2 linked regions of the Acidisarcina polymorpha genome follow. The protein of the gene in region 2 interacts with the protein of the main gene of each other region in a pairwise test. Links are inferred from orthologs where the notes say so. Each region holds a gene or a part of one and is shown on either strand. Other genes may lie near its edges. The genes, in order: ACPOL_RS17705 and ftsA.

Region 1 (10,776 bases), 2.8 Mb from region 2 along the record:
TCTTGGCGTGAGCTACCAGTACATCGCCATGCTGCGGGTGCTGCAGGCCTCGGGGTTGGCTTTCCTCTTTGTACCCATCAACACCATCTCGTACACCGACATTCCCAGACAGAAGAACAACGATGTCTCCGGGCTGACCAACCTGGCGCGCAACATTGGCGGCAGCGTAGGAACGTCGTTCCTGGTGACCTGGCTGGCGCGGAGGGGACAATTTCATCAGCAGCGCCTCGGCTCGCATATGGACGTCAACTCGCTTACCATGCAGCAACGGACTGCGGCCATGGCGAACTACTTGCTTCATGCGCCCGGTGGACCAGCTACTTTCGCGCAGGCAAAGGGATTGGCGCAAGGCAATATGTACCGGCAGCTGCTGCGGCAGAGTTCAATGTTGTCTTACCTCGACGTCATCACCGTCCTGGCCTTAGGCAGCGTTTGTATGGTGCCGCTGGTTTTTCTGATGAAGAAGCGCAAGCCCAGCAAGGGCCAGATAGCGGTGCATTGATCTGCGTTCATGACGAAGTAGTAAATTTCGTGGAGCAGCGTCGCCCGACGCGGCACGTGATTTCAAATGCTGCTAGCCTTTGAGAGAAATCCCCAGAAACAGGAGAGTCGCATGGCGAACGAACCAGAAGATGATTTTGAAGATGAACCTGAAGAGGACGAAGAAGACCTCGACGATAACGAGCTTTCGAGTGAAGAAGCGGAAGAGCGATATTTGGCGATTCTGCAGTCGGCAACCGAAATAACCGCAGCCGCGGTTTCGAATGCCGGGCCGCAAGCGCTCGAGAATCCCGACCAGGTCGCGACTCTCTTCACAAAGGTCTTTGATGCGATCGTGAATTTGTAACGGTTTCGGATCCTTGCCCAGGAAGAGCGGCGGTGCCTGACCGAATCGCCTACCACGGCGGCCGGGCATCTCTCGGGCGTACCCGATCCCGATTCAATGAAGCAGTCTTCGGAGGAAGCCGTGGCATATGCCTCCGGCTTCTTCCATCTGCGGATAGCGGAAAAATTGTGATGAAGAGCATCATTCCAGGTGTGGAGTTGATGCTGTTCTTCGAAGATCCGTGGAAATGTCATCCAGGCGTTCAAGGCAAAGCGGAGTTAGGGAAGTGGAGTGCTGCGCTCCTCGGATTTAGCCTGCGCAGCCATTTTTGCCTTCGCTGCGGTCAAGACTCGGCGATAACGATCAGAGGGAGGCTCGACCAGCGAGTCCTCCAGAGCTTTGCGGTAGCCCCCCGAGTAGATGGCGTAGAGCACCACCAGCGAGCAGCCGACTCCCAGGGCGAAGCCGAAGAAGAATCCATAGAACGTGCTGGCAAAAAATTCCAAGTCCGACCTGCCTCGTCTTGTTTCGACCTGATCTTGTCAATGGTTGGCCCCGCCAGACCATACAGATGCGGGGTGGTAGTAAGGGAAGTATGCTTTCATTCTAGCCCTTGGTTCAGTCGGCCTTGTACCTCCCGAGGAACTGCGGAGTGTGCTCCTGCGTATGTTGATAGAGCAGGCTGGGCCACCGAGTGAATGCCTGGCGGAGAGACCTTAGTGATGGAACAACTTGCTACACCAGGATGGAGCGACCAACAGCGGGCAACTTTCTATTACCAGATGGCAGCCGTTCAGAAGGACGAGGTGCTTGGCGTTTTGCTGGCGGTCTTCCTTGGTAGCTTCGGATTGCACCACTTTTATCTGAAACAGAATGGCCTCGGCATCCTCTACCTGATCTTTTTCTGGACAGGTATTCCTGGGCTCATTGGATTACTCGAGGCATTCTTCATGCCTTCCCGTGTTCGTCGGTACAACGCCGACCAGGCGGCCCTGATTGTTGCCTCTCTGGGAGCCGCGAGCCCGACTTTCCATGCCGCGTCGCCCGCCGGCGCGGCTGCCGTCTGCGCTGCCTGCGGCACACCAGCCGTTCCCGGAGCAAAGTTCTGCGCCAAGTGCGGTTCGGCGGTCTTTCCCGCGTAGCCGGAGTTTCTGGCGATCCTCTTCACCTTCGCGATCGAGCCCGCGTACTCCGGGATAGTTCCCAAGCATGCATAGGGCTCAGCCGCTCGAATGAGAGGCTCAGTGGAAAGCTCTACGATTCCCTCACGAAAAGCCAGGCCATCCGAAAGGTAGGACCCATCCTCAGGTGTGATCGCAGCCTGCGCTTACATATTGGTGTGGCCGTGGCGCATTTCCTCATTGAACGCGGGCCGGGTGGCGAGCAAGGCGGCGTCAAGTTTGGCCTTAAACTCCTCGGCATGATCGAGCAGCCTGGCTGTCGGCGCCGCGTAGTCTGCGGTGAGCTTCACGTAGCCTTCGCGCTCGAGAGCGGTCACCATGCTTTTCAGCTCATCGGCGGTGGTGTTGAGGTATTGCGCGTCGCGGGGGTCGGCGACCCAAACTGGATCGCTGCCGCCAAGGACACCGGAAAGCCAGTAAATCTTCGACTTCAGGAACTCGGTTCGGATAGCGCTGTCTGTATCGGTGAAGAAAAACTTCTTCTGCCAGCGGCTGTAGTAACGCGTGGTGACCGGAACCGGCTGCCGATTACCGCTTTTGACGAGTTCCAACTGACCGTAGTCAAGGGTTTTGCGCACCGCGTTGTAGATGAAAGTCTCGGCATAGGGTTGTTCTGGAGCGGGTACGATCTCGGCGAAGGTGACCGTCATGCTGGCCGAAATCTTGGCGTGCAAGGGGGCAACAACGCCGGGCCCCGATTGTCCATCTTCGAGACGCACGACTCCATGGACGACGTAATTGTCCGAGCCAGAGGTCGAACGGTGGAAGGGCCATGCGAACTCGCCCAGGCTGATCGGCAGCCCGGCCACGGTGACATAGGCGTCAGGCCGCGGATTGCGGAGGCGGCTCGCAGACTCCTGAAGATGCAGCGTCATGGCCGGCAATAATTCCTCGCCATTCGAGCCCTTTTGATGGAAGTCGAAGCGATCGGAAAGCTCGAGCAGAAGCGAGTGCCGAGGGCTGGCGTCGGCGGTTAACGCGAGCTGAAAGCGCGCTGTGGGCTGGCCGTGGAAATCGCTGCCCGCTTCTACGGAAAGAACTTGCAGACCTGCCTGGCGGGCAGCCGCGCCTAGATCTTCGCTGAGGGATGTTTCGATGTTTGTGGTCATATTTGGAGAGTCCGCTTCTTCTTTGGAGAAATCGTAAGTGGCTTCTTCATTTTAAGCGCAGACCTTTGCTTGATCGACCTTTGCTTGATCGACCTTGGCTTGATCAGGAGAACGCTGGAACAAAGACCTCTCCGGGGTTTGGGCGGGCTTCGAATCTTGCCCGGCTTGAATCCTGGACCGGATTGCATCTTGCATGCACGGAAGCTTGGTCCATGGGGCATCGAGGAAGTGATGACCCGGCCGGTCTTAAAGAAGGGGCCTAGAACCACCTAATATCCAGGCCCTTTCCTGTTGCCGGGATGGAGGAGTCGTCAAAGGAGTTAGGCTTCCACCCAAACCCCTGCAGGGAGACGGCTTCTCACAATCCTCGCCGAGTTTTCAGGCGGGTTCTCTGATCGCAACTAATCAACGATTGAGGTGCGGCTCCATTAGCTCAATAAAATCCAGAAAGGAACCGTCGCTGCATAACCAGTGCAGCACGTTAGAAATTGAAATCATTTTTGGCAGAAAAGATGATCAATTTGGATCATGAAGTCAATTTACTCGTTGGTTCGAGTCTAGGCCCTGAAGGGCGCGGTGGACATTCCGATGCTCAAAATGACGCCGATTCTGATGTCGATTCGGGAAAGATGGAACGATGCACTCATTTGGCGTGTCAAGCGCGCACGCCGCCCGGAGGATTATGGAAACCGTGAAGAGCAGGCTGGAGCCTTCTCGAAGGAACGCAGCCCACTTTCGGGTGGGCTTTCCTTAGAGGTGATGCTGGAGAGGCGGAAATGACGTTGGAGGACCTCGAGGTTTTTTATGATGCGGCGAATGGAAGCAAGTGGAAGGCGGGACCGTGTGTGTGCTATGAAACCTCTAATGTAGGGTCAGCTTAAAGAGGGACATGCAGGTAAACCTGAGCAATTTCGCTCACCTTTGAGATATAGGTTGAACGGGATTGTTCCGAAATGAAACTGCTCACTGCAGAGTGCAAAGGCCGCGACGGCAAAAAGGCGGATAACCTGACTTGACGCCGCGGCCATAGCGTTGAGCCAACCGCAACGGCGCACGTCGCGCCTATTACGATTGACTGGCAAAAACAGGCAACTTCCGGCCCAAGAGATAGCCGCCTGCCGATCCCGGTCCAACATTAGCAGGATGATTTCTGCCGGCCGGTGTGATTACCAGGGCAGTTCTTCACCCATATGAATGAACCGGCCATTTGGTCCGTCGGCTCCGAGGAGCGCCAGCTCTACACTGGTTTTCGCGCCATCCGGAATTTCCATCGGCGCCGCATCAGTCCCCATCTCGGTTTTCACCCAACCGGGGTGAGCTGAGTTCACCTTGATCGGCGTCCCCTTTAATTCATGCGCCAGGTGGATCGTAAAGGCATTGAGCGCCGACTTTGAGGCATCGTAGGCGAAGTTCTTGAATTCGGCTATCGGGCTATTAGGGTCGGCGTGAAGGGTGAGCGATCCGAGGATGCTGGACAGGTTGACAATCCTTCCGGCCGGACTCTTCTTGAGCAGCGGCAGAAATTCCTTGGTAACCGAGAAGACGCCGAACACGTTGGTTTGAAAGACCGAAACGAGCTGCTCTTCGGGCGTCTCGATGGTTTGGGTAACTAGTCCCTCAGTTCCCGAGATTCCGGCGTTGTTGATCAGGATGTCGAGCTTGCCGAAGGTGTCGGTGACATATTTTGCTGCTGCGGCGCGGTCCTCAGCGCTGGTGACATCCAATTTCACGGGACGAGCGTCCACTCCTGCTTGTTTGAGGCTGGCTGCAGTCTGTTCCGCGTCGCTAAGTTTACGTGCGCCGACTACGACGATAATGCCATTGTCTCCGAGTTGCTTCGCGGTCTCGAAGCCGATGCCGCGATTTGCCCCGGTGATGAGGGCGACTTTCTTATCCTGTGCCATGAGTAGCTTTCTCCTGTACGCAGTAGATGACGAAGCGTAGAGGAAGGGAGCAAGGTTTCGGGGGATCTGCCCCTTTGCGGGGCACTCCGCTAAGGTCGGCCGGGTGTATTTGAAGGTTGGCCGGGGCTGTATTTCGGTTCTCCAATTGCCGCCCGGTAAGATCGACCTGACCCATCCTTGATCTCACGGCTTGATGCAGGACTCACGATTCCGGGCTGGACTGTCGGCAACCTTACGGTTCCCGTTTCGAGGGCAGATGGCGTGAACGGTGGCTTACCATGTTCCCTCCGGGGCATCAATCAGTCGCTGGCCTTACAATAGGGCTGAGTCTAAAGAAAAGTCCCTAATCCATGTCATTGAATGGTTATTCGCGTTCGTCGCGGTCGCACGGGGTGCGTTCGCTCTTCAGTCTCTTTTCGAGCGACCTGGCTATCGACCTGGGCACGGCGAACACATTGGTGTACGCCCGGGGTAAAGGCATTGTCGTCAATGAGCCCTCGATCGTCGCGATTAACAAGAATACCGGTGAGGTCGAGGCGGTCGGCAAAGAGGCCAAGGAGATGCTTGGCCGCACCCCGGGGAACATCGTCGCCATCAAGCCAATGAAAGATGGCGTCATCGCCGATTTCAAGATCACCGAAAAGATGCTGAACTACTTCATCCAGAAGGCGCACAACCGCAAGATGCTGGTGCATCCCCGCATCGTGATCGGGGTGCCTTCGGAGATCACCCAGGTGGAAAAGCGTGCCGTGGAGGACTCCGCCTACCGGGCGAAGGCGAGCGAGGTCTTTCTGGTCGAGCAGGCGATGGTGGCGGCGATTGGCGCGGGACTGCCGATTACTGAGCCAAGCGGCAACATGGTGGTCGACATTGGGGGTGGGACGACCGATATCGCGGTGATTTCCCTTTCCGGGATTGTCTACTCCAGATCGGTCAGGATGGCAGGGAACCAGATGGACGAATCCATCATGAATTACCTGAAACGGAAGTACAATTTGCTGATCGGCGAGCGTACCGCGGAACAGATCAAGATCGAGATCGGATCGGCCTATCCCCTGGACAAGCCGCTCACCATGGAGATCAAGGGCCGCAATCTGATCGAGGGTGTGCCGAAGACGATCACCATCGACGATAGCGAGATCCGGGAGTCGTTGACTGAGTGCATCTCGACCATCTTGAATGCAATCCGGGTGGCGCTCGAGCGCACCCCTCCGGAGTTGAGCGCCGACATTAGCGACCGGGGCATCGTGCTGACCGGTGGTGGCGCGCTCATTAAGAATCTGGACAAGCGCATTCGCGAAGAAACTGGATTGCCGGTCTCGATCGCCGATGATCCTCTGGCCAGCGTCGTGCTGGGTACGGGAAAGATGCTGAGCGACTTTAGTTTGCTGCGAAAAATCAAGATCGATTAGGAAATGGCAACGACTAGGAAATGGGAATAGGAGGTTAGGAACTAGGAAAGCGGATCGAAATGCCTCTTCACGCGGTGCAGCTCCGCGACTTTCTGTAAAGTGATCGAAGGTTTGAACGCGGAGAATCGATCTGTTCGGCACTGGTTCTCGATCCCTGGTTCCTGCATCATATGGAATCCATTTTCAGCCGCTATAAGAATGCCCTGGTGCTGATGCTGGCAGTCCTGGCGCAGGTAGTTCTGCTGGCCATGCAGGTCCGGCGTCCGGCGCCCGACATGCCCGACGGCCATAACGTCCGACTCTGGCGCTATTGGGTAGCGAGTGTGATCACCCCGCCCGAACGGCTGGTGCACGACATCGGTTTGGGGGTGCGCAACACCTGGTCCAATTACATTTACCTGCGCAACCTGCGACAGCAAAATGAAGCTCTTCAGGATGAGAACCAGCGGCTGCGACTGGAGCAGGCCAGCCTGGCTGAGGATGCTCGCGAAGGGCAACAACTCCGGGAGATGCTCGACTTCAAAGGCCGGTACATCGACAAGACCCTGCCTGCGCAGGTCATTGGAACTTCGGGAACCGATCAGGCGCACGTGATTTACATCGATAAAGGTTTCAACGATGGGGTGCGAACGCAGATGCCGGTGATCACTCCCGATGGCGTGGTTGGGAAGGTCAAGAACGTCTTCCCGGGCACCGCACAGGTGCTGCTGATCTCGGACCAGACGAGCGGCGCCGGCGTGATGTTGGAGGCGACGCGAATACGCGGAGTTCTCAAGGGAGATGCTTCCGGGCAGCCGCAGGTCATCAATATTTCCCCCGACGAACGGATCAAGCCTGGAGAAGCAGTACTGACCAGCGGCGGCGATCAGGTCTATCCGCCTGGATTGCCGGTGGGCGTAGTCGACCGGGTTGTGGCCGATCCCGAAACTTCGTATGTCAATGTCATTGTCAAGCCGGATGCCAACCTGGCCAAGCTGGAACAGGTGCTCGTTATCACTGAAGTCTCGTCTAAAATGCCCTTTCCTCAAGAGAAGGACCTGATGCAGAGCGAGATCGATGCGCTCGCCGAGAAGCAGCGCGCAGCGGACATTCTTTCCGAGAAGCTGCCCAGCCTGCGAGACACGACGCTGCCAATCTCGGTCGAAACCGCAGACGCCGATAACCCTGCGGCGACTGCGGGAGCCGGAGATCCTGCGCGCCCCATGCGGCCACCGCAAGCTTTACGTCCGGATCGCTACACACCCGGAGCGGCGCCTGCGGCGGAGAGCTTGACGCCAGGAGCCGCGCCCCCCGGACTGCATCGTGACATCTCGACCCAGGCGAGCACTTCCACCCCGGCAAGGACGCTCAGGACGACGGATGCTGGGGCTATTGGCGGCGCGACCAGGGCGGCTGTACCGCTGAATAGATTTCCAGCCAAAGTGGCTCCAGTGACGACCGCCAGCGCTGGAACCTCGACCGTCACCGGATCCGCGGCGATTAGCGGAGCGAACTCGGCGGCGAAAACGACGGCGAGCGCGGGCAGCAGCAGCGTCAGTGCAACTTCTCCCGCGAAATCACTGGCGCGAACGCCGGCAAGTGTCAGCTCTGGTCTTGTACTGCCCCTGCAGCCCGCCGATTCAAATGCGAGCCGAAGGCCAGCGGCGACCAGTCTCACTACAAATGCTGATGGTACCGCTGTCCGGCCAGCAAGGACCTCTGCCGCCGGCAGCGTGGCCGCCCCGCTTCCGGCGGGAACTGTCGGCAGCACTTCGAACCCAGCTTCAGGAACCGGCCGAACTACTCCAGCGGGGACTGCAAGTTCAGCTGCGGGAGCTCCGGCAGGCACGTCGTCCGGAATAAACCGTACCACTCCAAATTCGGCTTCGGGCACCCCGCCAGCTCGGAGGATTGTGATCCCTTCCGACAATGGTGCCGGCATTCTTACGCCTGCTGGAATGGGTTCGATCATCGCCCCGCGACCCAGGGTCGCAGCTTCTGCTACGAGTGTGCCGAGCGCGGGCGGCTCTCCGATCAACCCGGCCAACGCTACGCGTCCGGCTAACGCCACCAGGCCTTCGACTTCCACGAGCCCAGGAACCAGGCCGCAGACTTCGCCGCAACAAGCTCCTCCTGGAGGGCGTTAGAGTTGCCGAATTTGACGGCCACTTCCAGGCGAGAAGTTGAGGAGCAATCTTACCCGCTCTTCCTGTACCTGCTGGTGCCGCTGCTGGCGATTGGTTTGCAGTCGTTTATCACCCTTCATTTCGCTCGCTTTGCCATTCTTGATCTGCCGCTGCTGGTCACGATTTACTTTGCAATCACCACCCGGAATCCGATCGCTGCGACCCTAACCGGTACCTTGATTGGCGTCGCCCAGGATGCTTTGACTCACCGTCCCATCGGGGTAAACGGCATCGCGAAGGCCATCATCGGCTACTTGGCCGCGTCCCTCGGGGTGCGGGTTGACACGGAGAACCATGCCACCCGGCTGTTGCTGGGATTCATCTTTACCGTGATTCATAGCGCCATTTTCCTGCTGACCACCCATCGCCTCCTGGGTCTTGAGGTCGACTGGAGCTGGTTGCACGAGTTGATCCGGGGGGTGGTGAATGCGCTTGTCGCCGTGGTTCTGTTTGCCCTGCTGGATCGCGCGAAGCGGCGGGATTAACGTTGTATATAGATACAGGAATGTGGGACTGGGCGGATCCCAGGGGATTGTGCGATGCAGAACCCAGATGCTTTGAACAATAAAGACGAGAAACCGGCAATCAAGCTGACAGTCGTTCAGTACTTGATCGTGGGCATCCTTGCGGTGCTGCTTTCCGGGCTATGGCGCCTGCAGATCCTCGGCGCCAATAATTATCGTGCACTGGCAGAGCAGAACCGCATACGCAAGGTGCCGATCCTGGCGCCTCGGGGCAAACTCTTCGATCGGGAAGGACGATTGATCGTCGACAATTATCCCTCGGTGTCCTGCTTCCTCATTCGGGAGCAGGGTCATGACATCGCTCCCGACTTGCCGCTGATCGCCCGCGGTCTGCATATGACCGAGGAGCAGTTAGACGCAATCCTCAAGCATTACCGGCTGGCGCCGAAGTATCAGCCGCTTCCGCTAAAGCAAGACATTACTCCGGACGAAGTGGAATTCATCGAGGCTCACCGGGATGAATTTCCCGAGCTTGAAACCGTCGACGAGCAGCGCAGGCTTTATCCCCGGGACGGCTTTGCGGCCCATCTGATCGGCTACGTCGGGGAGGTGAGCGAAGACATGCTCAACGACCCGAAGTATGCCTACTATGAGCCGGGCGATGTCGTGGGCAAGTCAGGAATCGAACAGAGTTACGACCAGTTGTTGCGAGGCGCTGATGGCTCGCGAGATGTCGTCGTGGATAGTCACGGTCGCGAGGTAGGGAGGTTGGGGACGGAACCCGCCAAGCCCGGGACGAGCCTGAAGCTGACCATCGATCTCGACATTCAGAAAGCGGCGGAACTAGCGCTTGGCGACCGGAATGGAGCCATGATCGCCATGGATCCGCATACCGGCGAGATCCTGGCTCTGGTCAGCCGCCCAACCTTCGACCCCAACGAATTCTCCGTCCGTATTCGGCGAGACGAGTGGAACAAGCTGATCACCGACCCGAATCATCCGCTGCTCGATAAGGCAATTCAGGCCCAGCTTGCGCCGGGATCGACCTTCAAGATCATCATGGCGGCCGCCGGTTTGCAGGCTGGCGTAGCCGAGGACATGAAGGTCCATTGCCCGGGCGGCGCCAGTTTCTATGGCCACTATTTCAAATGCTGGCAAAAGGGTGGTCATGGCGAGGTGAACATCAGCAAGGCGATCTACCAGTCATGCGACGTGTTTTTCTACACGCTCGCTCAAAAGCTGGGGATCGACAAGATTGCCTACTTTGCGCAGCACTTTGGCATCGGCTCAAAGACTGGGATTGACCTGCCCGGCGAAGTTTCAGGGACGATGCCCTCGACCGAATGGAAGATGAAAAACTACCATCAGAAGTGGTATGCGGGTGAGGTGATTTCGGTAGGTATCGGGCAAGGAGCAGTGACCGCAACGCCCGTCCAGATGGCGCGCGCAATCGCCGGAATTACTTCAGGTGGAGTGCTTCGCCGGCCACACCTGGTTTTTCCCGATGAAGTTGCACCAGACTACCGGCAGGCGATGTTGGACTCCTATCCGGGCAGCGGCGATTCGGAACTGAAGATCGATCCGGAAAATTGGCAGATCATCACCGATGCCATGGCCCAGGTGATGTCTCCGGGGGGCACCGATCCGAGCGCGCATCTGGAAGGCATCGATTTCGCCGGAAAGACAGGAAGCGCCCAGGTAGCCAGCAATGCCTT
Region 2 (10,792 bases):
CGGGCGCCCAATACCGTTCCCATGGGATTCTCTCCACTGCAGCATTCGCGGGTCTGCATAGTCTTCGCTATTGTCCTGTTTTCACTGGCTGCCGGGGCCTACCATTGGAATGAAGCTGCTCACCTGGAGATCTACCTGGTCTTGGGTTTGATCTTTGCTGTCCTCGGAATCGCACCGTTGTTGATGCGTGCGCTCCACGGGAATTCAAAGTAGACGCTCGTTGACGCGCCACCCGGCCGATGGTTGCGGCAATCATCTTGCATCCTGGCGAAAACGCCGGTAAGATGCCGCAGTCACTTCATGAATTCTACCTTCTCATCTGTCTCTTCCCACTACCTCCGAGCCCGGATCGGTAAGATCTGCGTCGCTATCATCGGTTCGACCCCCGTGGATCTGGTTCAGAAAGCGGAGACTGCCTACCGCGAGACGACATTTCTCGAATTCCGCATCGACTATCTCCCTAAACCTCTGGCGGCGCTTCCTGCGTTAAAGGAATTTCTCGGCAAGCACCCCGAAGTGACTGCCATCGCGACCTGCCGTCGCGAAGCAGTTGGCGGCAGATTCGTCGGCACCAGTCATGCCGAGCTGGACGTCCTTCAAAAGGCGATCGCCTCAGGCTGTCAACTGGTTGACGTGGAATTGCAGACCGCCGAGGAGATCCGCCCCGCAGCGATGGATAAGTTGCGGGCACAGGGCGGCGGGCTGATCCTGTCCTACCACGATTTCGTGACCACTAAAGACCTGGACGGCGTCTTCGAGCGGATGCTAGCCTTCGAGCCGGAGTTCATCAAAGTAGTCTCAACCGCCCGCAGCTTGGCCGACAACGTCGCCTTGATCCGCTTTCTGGAGCGTGCACGAGACAAGGCCAATGTGGTGGGTATTTGTATGGGCGAACAGGGCGTCATCAGCCGCATTCTTGGGCCCCGCTCCGGCAGCGTGTTCACCTTTGCCTCAGCAACAACGGGGGAGGAAACGGCGCCTGGACAGCTTTCGGCACAGACGCTGCTCGAACTTTACCGGGTCGATCAACTTGACGCCGCGACCAAAGTTTACGGAGTTGCCGGCAATCCAGTGACGCACTCACTCTCCCCGACGATGCTGAATGCCGCCTTTCGGCGAGAACGAGTGAACTCCGTATACCTGCCGCTTCAGACCTCGGCCCTAAGCGACTTGCTGACTCTGGTTCGCGAGGTTCCTTTGAGCGGGCTGAGTGTGACGATGCCGTTCAAGCAGGAAATCTTGAAGCATCTGCAAAAGACCGACGCCATTTCGGAAAAAATCGGCGCCTGCAACACCGTCGTCCGCTCTCAGGATGGAAAATTGTACGGTTTCAACACCGATGTGGCTGCCGTGGTTCGACCGCTGGAGAAGCGTTTAGTTCTCCGCGGCGCGAAGGTGTTGGTGTTGGGTGCAGGCGGCGCTGCCCGGGCCGCAGTCTTCGGACTCAAGGAAAAAGGCGCCGAGGTCTCGATCCTGAACCGAAGCTTGCTCAATGCTCAAAAACTCGCCAAGGAAGCGAAAGCCAAGGTCGCAAAAGCCGAACAGCTTGGCAAGAGCGATTTTGATGTCATTGTGAATGCAACGCCCGTCGGAATGGGTGGCGTGAAGACCCACTCCTTGCTGAAGCCGGAAGAGATCAATGCGCGAATCGTCTTCGACCTGGTTTATAACCCTATCGATACGCCGCTCATCAAAGCAGCGAGGGCGAAGAACATTCCCGTGATCACCGGCATCGAGATGTTCGTGCATCAGGGCGCTCGGCAATTCGAGATCTGGACTGGCAAGCCAGCTCCCGAAGATGAGATGCTACGGGTAGTCCTTCACTCGCTGCGGCAGCGAGCGGCAACGGCCAACGGCTCTCACTAAGAACAGCGATGGATCCCTTACAACCTTCCCTATGGCAAAGTCACCATTCACCAGGCAAGTCTCCGAAATAGACCGTCTCATCGAATTGGCGTCCGACGAACAAAGCCCGTCTCCGAATCTGAAGGAAGCGCACGCCGAACTCAGTCATACTCCTATAACCGCTCTGTCTCTTGAAGACAAAAAGGATCCTCGTCCTTCCATGTGGCGCATCTTGCTTCAACTTCGAGTTCTTCTGCCGTATCTTGCGCGCGTACTGCCGCTGCTGGAGCGCAGTGTGCTGGGCACCAATGTGCTTAGCGCTGGCGGCGGGGCGGCTATGCCAACCCCAGATGACCATCATCGGGAGGAGGAGTATGAGGAGATACGCGCGTCTTTGCGGGACCTCAATGGGCAGCTGAAGAATCAGACCGCCGACCTTAAGTATCTGCAGGAGCGCTTGACCTGGATCAGCAAGTCTTTCGAGTCGGAGACGCAACGGCAAGCCCAAACTCTCGAGGCGCTAACTTCCCTCAAGAAGACCGTCAGAACCTGGGCGATCTCGATCGTAGTGCTGCTTCTGGTCGTCCTGGGCGCGATCCTGTTCCTTATGTTTAGAGCGTAGTCAACGGATCCCGAAGATACACTGCTCCTCGGCTTGGCCGACATGGGATATTAAAGCTGGCTTGGGATATCAAAGCTAGCCAGGATCGGTGCCGCTCGGCCTGGCGGAAAAGCGCTCAACGCAGGTTCACAGTAATCCGGCGGGCGTCACCGCCAGCGGACTTCACCACAATTTCTCCATCGCTGCGCTTAACCACACTGGGAAATTTTTCCCCCCATTCAACCAAAACGATGCTATCCGGACCCGCCAGCTCATCGAGTCCCAAAGCTTCAAGCTGTCTTTCCGCATCCACTCGATACAGGTCCAGGTGGTACAACTTCACGGGCGTCTCGTGTCCGGACTCAGGAAACTGGCCCTCGTACTCGTGGATCAGAGTGAAGGTCGGGCTAGTTACTTCCTCCGCTTCAGCTGCATTCAAACCTTCGGCAATTCCCTTGACCAGCGTGGTCTTGCCAGCACCCAGATCGCCGCGAAGGATCAGAAATTTGGGCGGGGTCAGCAGCTTGGCGATCTCTCGCCCGACGCCAATGGTCTCATCGCTTCCGTTCGTTTCAAACACCTGGCCTTCGTTGCTGGTTGTCTCCGCTGTCATATCTTCTGTCTTCGGCATTTGGAAACCCCTGTAACCAAACATACCCGCCTTTGTCCTTAGAGCGATAGCGGAAAGCGTTACAAAGATGTGAAACTGTATCGGTCGCCAGCAAGGTATGTTCGTCTTGTTCCAACACCGCCAGATCCGCAGCCAGTCCGTGGAGGTAGACGGCGGCCGTGACTGCCGCAGCGACGTTCTCGGCAGCCGGATCGCGGGCATATTGTGCGACCATGGCCGCAACGATTCCGGTGAGGATGTCTCCGCTGCCTCCCTTCGCCATACCCGGGTTGCCGGTAGTGTTTACGGCGACCGCGCCGTTGGGATGCGCTATCAAAGTTCGCCAGCCTTTGAGGACAACGGTAACCTGATGACGCGTGGCGAAGTTGCGAGCAGTATTCTCGCGATCCGCCTGAACGTCCTTGACACTCCCACCGATGAGTCTCGCCATCTCGCCCGGGTGAGGCGTGATGATCACCGGGCGCTGGCTTCCGTCGAGAAGCTCGGGGTTCTTCGAGACGATGTTCAGGGCGTCAGCGTCAAGGACCAGAGGCAATCGCGACTGTCTAACCAGTTCGATCACAAATTCGGCCGTTTCCGGATGCTGGGAGATCCCGGGACCCACGGCCAAAACCGTGATCTTCTCGATCAAAAATTTGAGGCGTTCAGGATCTGCGTTGACGCGAGCGATCTCCCCGTGTTTGCCCTGAACCAGGGGGACAGTCATGAGCTCAAGTGCGGCGCGCGCCACCGTCGGGAGAATTGATTCCGGAACCGCGGCCGTCACCAGTCCAGCGCCGGCGCGAAGAGCTGAGACCGACGCCATTGCAGCAGCTCCCGCCGTCCCTTTTGCTCCTCCTACGACGAGAACGTGGCCAAACATTCCCTTGTTGCTGTCTGGAACGCGGGGTTTATGGGAGACTTCGGCTGCCGCACCGCTCCACGTCAAGCCAGTCGTTGAAATGATGGCTTCTTCGGGAGAACCAATCCCGGCGACCACGATCCCCCCTCGCGTCATGTTGCCAAATAGGTGGGCCGGCTTCGGTGCGGTGAAGGTGACAACTGCATCGGCACGGAAGGCCCCAGGCGAGTCGGCCCCGCGCGAGTCGGCGTCCCACCCGGACGGAAGATCGACGGCAACCACCGGCGCTTCGAGGCCATGGATGCGTTCGGCGAGGGCAGCCACGACGCCACGCAAGGGGGGCTGGAAGCCAGTTCCTACGACGGCATCGAGAAATAGTTCAGTATTGCTGAAAAGCGCTCGGACAGAAGGTTCGTCGAGCGCTGCTTCGTCCTTCGCGAAGAGGGCCCGCTGCGGAAGGCGCTCAAACATGACCTTGGCATCGCCCTTGAGGTCAGCCGCTTCTCCAAGAAGCAGGACAGCGACGACCCGTCCAGCCTCGGCGAGTGCGCGGGCGGCCACAAAGCCATCCCCACCATTGTTGCCCCGTCCGCAAAGAATCGTGATGCGGGCATAGTCGGGAAACTCGCGAAGCACAAAGCGAGCAACCGCTGCGCCGGCATTCTCCATCAGCGTCGTCGCAGCGACGCCATATTGCTCGACCGTCCGTACGTCGACTTCGCGCATCTCTTTAGCGGTAAGAATCTTCATTGGCACCCAGCGCATTCTACTAGTGTCGTCGATGCCAAGCAGAGGGCGTCTTGGCATCTCCGGGGAAGAAGCTGATCGAACGCACTCTCCTGCAATTTTGACCGACTTCTCTTTATTCTCCGCCGAAAAACAAACGGCCTCCAGTCGGAGGCCGGTCTTGAATGACTAACCCTTGCATTGTTATTGCGAGACGCCCAGCACGGTAGCATTGCCTGGCGCGGTTGATTGATCCGGTGCCGATTTCTCCACGAAGTAGCTGTGGTCCCAAAGATTCCGATAGAAGACTCCGGTCAACTCCGCGGCGCGAGGTCCGAAGGTGGGACGTCCTCCTTCGAGGAAGAAGACCGTGACTATGCGTCCATATTGGGTATCTGCGTAGGAAGCAAACCAGCCAAACCGGGTGCCATTGTTCGAGCAGGTGCCGGTCTTGCCCATCACCGGAAACTCGTTGAAGTTTGCACGGAGGCTGCGGGCGGTACCGTAAAGAGTCGCAGCGTGCATACCGTCCTGGATTTCTGGAATCACTTTCGAAATATCGAGGGTGCGCTTGATCTTAGGATGATAATCAAGCACCTCCTGGGGCGTGGTTGGATGCTGGAGGTAGTAAAGGGTCCCTCCATTTGCAATGGAGGAGACGAGAGCACCCAACTGCAGCGGCGTCATCGAAACGCCCTCGCCGAAGCTGCACATTCTGCCGACGCCGCCCTGAGCCTCTGGAAGTACCTCGTCTGGATAGGTGCCCAGGGTCTCGCCCGGGATATTGTAGCCAGCCAACTCCCCCAGACCAAACTGATTTGCATAATGGCGAACTCGCTCAAATCCGAGGGTCCGGCCGAGGGTCTCAAAATAAAGGTTGTTGGAGTGGGCCAGAGCCTCGGTGAGCGTCATGTGATAGCTGCCGCCCAGGTTGACCGGAGTGTCCTTGGTAATAATGCCTTCCTGCAGTGCTGCCAAGGCAACAGAAACCTTGATCGTCGAGCATGGTTCGGCGCCCCCGCTCAAGGCGAGCTTCTGGTTCACCATGGCGAGAATGCGGCCGTTCTTCGGATCGATGGCCACAACCGTACCATTCATATTTCCTAGAGCTTCGACCGCAGCCGCTCTGACCACCGGGTCTTCCCCGGCGGTGACGTCCCCGGTGGTCAGGTCGGCGTCGACAAACGAGCTTCCCGTAAATCGCTCGAACGAACGGCGCCGGCGGTAAGCCAGGCTCGCCCTCCGCATGCCCGCCCTTCCGGAGGAATGCACGACGGTATGAGCACCCGCGTAGCCAGCTGCATGGACCGCTCGTCTTTGAAGCGTCGATGCATGAGCAGAATGCGCAGAGACTGCATGCAACGCGGTGGCCTGTCCGGCATGATGGTGGACGTGATGGACGGTCGCTGCTACGCAAACCGGCGACATCGCCGCTCCCAGCGGCATTAGAAGGGACGTCAATAATGACTTTATGAGTGTGTTCAGTTTCATAAATTTCAGGTCTCTAGAAGAACGGGTACCCTCAGAGTGTAATGATCGGTAAGGTAAGGCATTTCTTCTCTTGCTGCTAAATTCCAGCCGGAGTCCCAAAATAGTAAGATGCCTTCCAAATCGGGATACAACCAAAACCGCCGTGAACCGGAAGTAATTTAGACCCGGAGCCAGCGTCGCGGTTGCGCGACCTCGGGACATCCACCTGAAACCTCAAAGCTGAATCACTCCCTCAGTGTAAACCTGTCTAAGTGTAAACCTGTCACAGCCCTCCCCGACGCAAAAACGCTGGGACGTCGAGGTCTTCCCGTTCCGTGTCATGCTCCTCAGCGTCCAAGGACCCGCTGTACATGCGCGGCTGTGGCCTATTTGCAACCATCACCAGATGCTCTTTCGGCGCGCCCTCCACGTCCTCTCCTTCTCGACTTGCAAAATCAATCGGCTGCAGGAAGTCCACGTCGTGGGTGGGGTCCGCCACGGCCGTGATATTCGGGGAAGTCGGCTCCTCCATCCTCAAAGAACCGGTGGAGTAGACGATGACGGGCGGTTCTTCCGGCTTCCGGAAAGAGGCCGCTTCGTCTCGAGCCTCTCCGGCGAATCGCGGAGTGTCATTCGCAGTCTCACTGCGGACGAACGCCATCGGCGGGACATGGGCATTGAGCACAGAATTTAGCATGCGCTCGCGGCGTTCCGGTTGCTCCTGGCGAAAACCGGTCGCGATCACTGTGATTTTGACGTCGTCACCCATGGCTTCATCGAGCACCGCGCCGAAGATGATGTTGGCATCTTCATGGGCGGCATTCTGGATCAGGCTGGAAGCTTCGTTGACCTCGCTGAGCTTGAGTGTGCTCGAACCGCTGATGTTGATGAGGATGCCGCGCGCTCCGTCGATGGCTCCATCTTCGAGCAGAGGAGAGGCCATCGCAGCCTGCGCCGCTTCAATGGCGCGATTCGCGCCGGCTCGCATGGCTGTTCCCATGACCGCATAGCCCATTCCAGCCATGGTGGTCTTCACGTCGGCGAAATCGCGATTGATGATGCCGGGAATGGTGATGATGTCTGAGATCCCCTGCACACCCTGCCGCAGGACGTCATCCGCGATCCGGAATGACTCGAAGAACCCTGCATCTTTGGCGACGGCCAACAGCTTCTCATTGGGAATCACGATCATCGTGTCCACGCTTTCGAGCAATTCCTCCATGCCGCGCTCGGCCTGCTTCATCCGCCGTTTACCCTCGAAGCCAAATGGCCGGGTGACCACGGCCACGGTAAGCGCTCCCATCTCGCTGGCTAAAGACGCAATCACTGGTGCCGCACCGGTCCCGGTGCCGCCACCCAGGCCGGCCGTCACAAAAACCATGTCTGCGCCTTCGAGGGCCTCGATGATCTTGTCCGAGTCCTCGAGGGCGGCACGGCGGCCGACGTCCGGGTTCGCGCCGGCGCCGAGTCCGCTGGTCAGCTTCACTCCGAGCTGTAGTTTCACCGGAGCCTGACAAAGCTGGAGCGCCTGGACATCGGTATTCGCTGCGATAAACTCCACGCCCTCGACCCGGGCCTGAATCATTCGATTGACTGCGTTGCCGCCCCCGCCGCCAACGCCGATCACCTTGATCTTCGCGCTGCGCGGCATCTCTTCCTGGTACTGAATACGAATTCCTTCCGGATAGCTCATTGTTTGGCTCCTCTGTTCCGAATCTCTCTCTTCAATCCGTCTGCTGATCCTGTTTGTGGCGAACACGGTCAAATGGTGCCGGCGAACATCGCCCTCAGCTTGGCCTTCAACCCGCCGTCTTCAGCCGCCCGCAGCACTCCGGTGCGATGCGAGTAAAGCAGCATGCCTACGAGGACCGCGCACTCTGGCTCGGCCAGCTCTTCGGGCATCCGCGAAACTTTCACCGGCGAGCCGATGCGTGCCGGAACGCGGAGCAGGCTTTCAGCGACTTCCAGTAGTCCCGCCATCCGTGCGCCTCCTCCGGTCAGAATGCAACCCGCTCCGAGCGCCTCGAGCACCCCGCCCTGACGGAGATTATCGCGGAGCATATAGAACAACTCGCGCGCCCTTGGTTCGAGCATTTCGGCGATGACCCGCTGGCGAATCACCCGGCCGTCACTCAGGGTGAGCTCGCTCGAATTCGGAACGGCGGTGACCACCGAATGTCCGAACTCGAGCTTCAACCACTCCGCCTCGGGTACGGGTACGTGCAGCCCCTGAGCCAGGTCGTTGGTGAAGTGGTCACCACCGATCGGTATGGCGGCCGTATGGGCCACCGATCCTTCGAAGAACACGACCAGTTCAGTAGACCCGGCGCCGATATCGATAAGACAGGCGCCAAGCTCGCGCTCGTCCGCAGAGACAATTGCCTCAGCCGCGGCGATTGCCTCGAAGATGGTCTCCGTTACCTCAAGACCAGCCTTGTTAGCGCAGGTGATGATGCTTTGAAGGACCCCGCCGGAGCAGGTCGACAAGTGCAGGTTCACTTCGAGCCTGGTGCCGACCATCCCCACCGGATCATGAATGCCCGGCTGGTCGTCCAACAGGAATTGCTGCGGCAGCAAATGGATCACCTCGCGGTCGGCGGGCAGAGAAACCGATCGGGCGCGATCCACTGCAGCTCGAACATCTTCACGGGTGATCTCCCGCAACCGGGTCCCCAGACTGATGCCGCCGCGACTGTTTACTCCACGAATATGCTGGCCGCCGACACCGATGACGCAATGCTCGATCACCCCGCCGGCAAGCCGTTCAGCTTCGGTGGCAGCCTGGTTGATACATTCAGTTACCGGGCCAAGTTCGGCGATCAATCCCTTGCGCATCCCTCTGGAATCGATCATGGCATGACCGCGATACCGCAGCGCCCCTTCGTGCAGTTCGGCAACCAGGACGCGGGTCTTGGCGCTCCCGACATCGATGACCGTAATGAGATCGTCTGCTCTCTGACTCATGCTTCTAATTCCTGACCGGCTGGTCGTGGAAGGTTGCCGCACTTCGGCGCGGCGCTGGTTTCTTGATCCCTGTCTTCTTGCTCGCCGCAGCCATCTGCCGCGCCGCTCGCGGGGAGATGGCGCTGGCCTCCGCCTTCAAGTCGTCCATGGTCTTTCCGGCCGCGTCCTGCCCGGGAGCAATCGATGCCCCCTTTTGCATCTCGAGAACTACCTGACGCTCATAACGAAGGTCCACAGAGGCCAGCTTTGGATATTCCTGCTTCCACTCGGTTAGATGCTGCTGATAATTGCGCCATCGGGTCAGAAAATCCTGGTCGCCGAGATGCAGCAACAGATCGCTTCCCTCGGATGCCACTACCGCTCTCACATCTTCGGGATCGGAGAGGTCGACTTCGCTCAGCTGGTTCGAGATTTTATCGCCTCCCGAGTCGAGTTCCGCAACGAAGCGCTGATAGAGCTTCATACGCGCGGACCGCGTCGATTGCGGATCACTGGCAGTGATTCCGGTGACGACTGCAAACGAATAATGTTTGGCAGCGATCGTCTTCGGATCCATGGCCAGCAACACGCCATCGCGATCGACCAGGCCAATCTTGTTGCCGGTGCGCACAAAGGCAATCGGGGTCCGCTCGACCACCGCGACCCGCAACTGGTCCGGAAGCAGACGCATGACCGTGGCCCTTTCCACCCAGGGCAGACGCTCGAGATCGGCGCGACGCTCCTGAAGTGGGACAAAGAAGACATTCCTACCCATGTCGCCGCCAAAAACACTGAGCAACTCTGCTTGAGTCACCTCAGAATTTCCCAGTATTTGAATATTTTCCGAAGAATCGATGCGAAAGCGAGGGTCGTGCGCAGCAAAGTGACGAATGACAATCGCCAGCCACACAAGGCCACCGGTCAGCGCAACGACGCCAGCAGTAATGCCGATTCGGCCCCAACGACCTCGAGGGATGATGCCGCGACGAACGGCAACACGTCGCCGTGACCGCAGAAACGGTTCGTCCTCGTCCTCATTTGCGCCGGCTTTCTTTTCTCTGAAGGGAAAGTCCGCAGGCAACGGCCGCTCCGGCGATGACTTCTTAGCGGGAGGGCGATAGAAAGCGCTGCCACCCGTGGTCGCCTCCAAGGCATCGTCTTCGGCAAGCGCACCTGGCCTGACGCTTCCAGTAGGAGAGAAGCGCGTGGTGACACGACCAAGTTGTCCGTCAGTTTTCGCCACGCCCGAGCAAGGTCGTGAAGAACCGCCAAGGAACACTATAGCCCGGCTCGCGCCAGCTTCCGGCCTGTGAATTTCAGATTCGAACGGCGAGGTATCGATGAAAGAACTACGATCGAAAGCTCCAGAACGCTTTGGTTCGACTATTTCCCTACTTCGACAACCGGTTCGCCGCCCTCAACCTGCCGCGCGCGGAACATCCCTAAAGTGTTGAAGCTCCACACCGGATCTGACTTGGCATCAAGAACGATGACGCCACCTTCTCCACCCTTGAGCGCGGCGACCTCGTGACGAATGACCTGATCGGCTGCCTCTTGGATCGACAAACCCTTGTATTCCACCAGGACGCAGATCTCCTTCGCAACCGAGAGGCGGATGAAATACTCTCCAACTCCGGTGGATGAGACTGCACAAGCATGATTCGCGGCGTAGGTGCCGGCGCCAATCACCGGCGAGTCGCCGACTCGGCCCGGCATCTTGCCCTGCAATCCTCCG

Evidence for each region.
Region 1: the proteins of ftsA (region 2) and ACPOL_RS17705 interact in binary tests that used the Escherichia coli proteins (3 or more experiments, as listed by UniProt). The link is inferred for Acidisarcina polymorpha from one-to-one orthologs.

Annotation. Positions count from the first base shown.
Region 1 is NZ_CP030840.1:4,160,326-4,171,101, forward strand. The notes cover bases 4,465-7,401. They hold ACPOL_RS17705 (rod shape-determining protein), read left to right. Parts: upstream 4,465-5,370; coding sequence 5,371-6,432; downstream 6,433-7,401. Other genes in these bases: ACPOL_RS17700 (SDR family oxidoreductase), read right to left, coding at 4,465-5,020; mreC (rod shape-determining protein MreC), read left to right, coding at 6,603-7,401. In the rest of the region: ACPOL_RS17670 (DHA2 family efflux MFS transporter permease subunit), read left to right, coding at 1-502; ACPOL_RS17675 (hypothetical protein), read left to right, coding at 614-847; ACPOL_RS17680 (hypothetical protein), read right to left, coding at 1,105-1,332; ACPOL_RS17685 (TM2 domain-containing protein), read left to right, coding at 1,549-1,968; ACPOL_RS17690 (hypothetical protein), read right to left, coding at 2,154-3,116; more of ACPOL_RS17700, read right to left, coding at 4,283-4,464; more of mreC, read left to right, coding at 7,402-8,558; rod shape-determining protein MreD, read left to right, coding at 8,561-9,082; mrdA (penicillin-binding protein 2), read left to right, coding at 9,137-10,776. UniProt on the Escherichia coli protein: Forms membrane-associated dynamic filaments that are essential for cell shape determination. Acts by regulating cell wall synthesis and cell elongation, and thus cell shape.
Region 2 is NZ_CP030840.1:1,404,393-1,415,184, forward strand. Bases 6,978-9,930 are described here. They hold ftsA (cell division protein FtsA), read right to left. Parts: upstream 9,079-9,930; coding sequence 7,876-9,078; downstream 6,978-7,875. Other genes in these bases: ftsZ (cell division protein FtsZ), read right to left, coding at 6,978-7,807; ACPOL_RS06200 (cell division protein FtsQ/DivIB), read right to left, coding at 9,083-9,930. Outside these bases: aroE (shikimate dehydrogenase), read left to right, coding at 301-1,866; ACPOL_RS06170 (hypothetical protein), read left to right, coding at 1,898-2,467; tRNA (adenosine(37)-N6)-threonylcarbamoyltransferase complex ATPase subunit type 1 TsaE, read right to left, coding at 2,583-3,059; ACPOL_RS06180 (NAD(P)H-hydrate dehydratase), read right to left, coding at 3,019-4,668; ACPOL_RS06185 (penicillin-binding transpeptidase domain-containing protein), read right to left, coding at 4,849-6,135; more of ftsZ, read right to left, coding at 6,398-6,977; more of ACPOL_RS06200, read right to left, coding at 9,931-10,300; ACPOL_RS06205 (isoaspartyl peptidase/L-asparaginase family protein), read right to left, coding at 10,441-10,792. UniProt on the Escherichia coli protein: Essential cell division protein that assists in the assembly of the Z ring. May serve as the principal membrane anchor for the Z ring.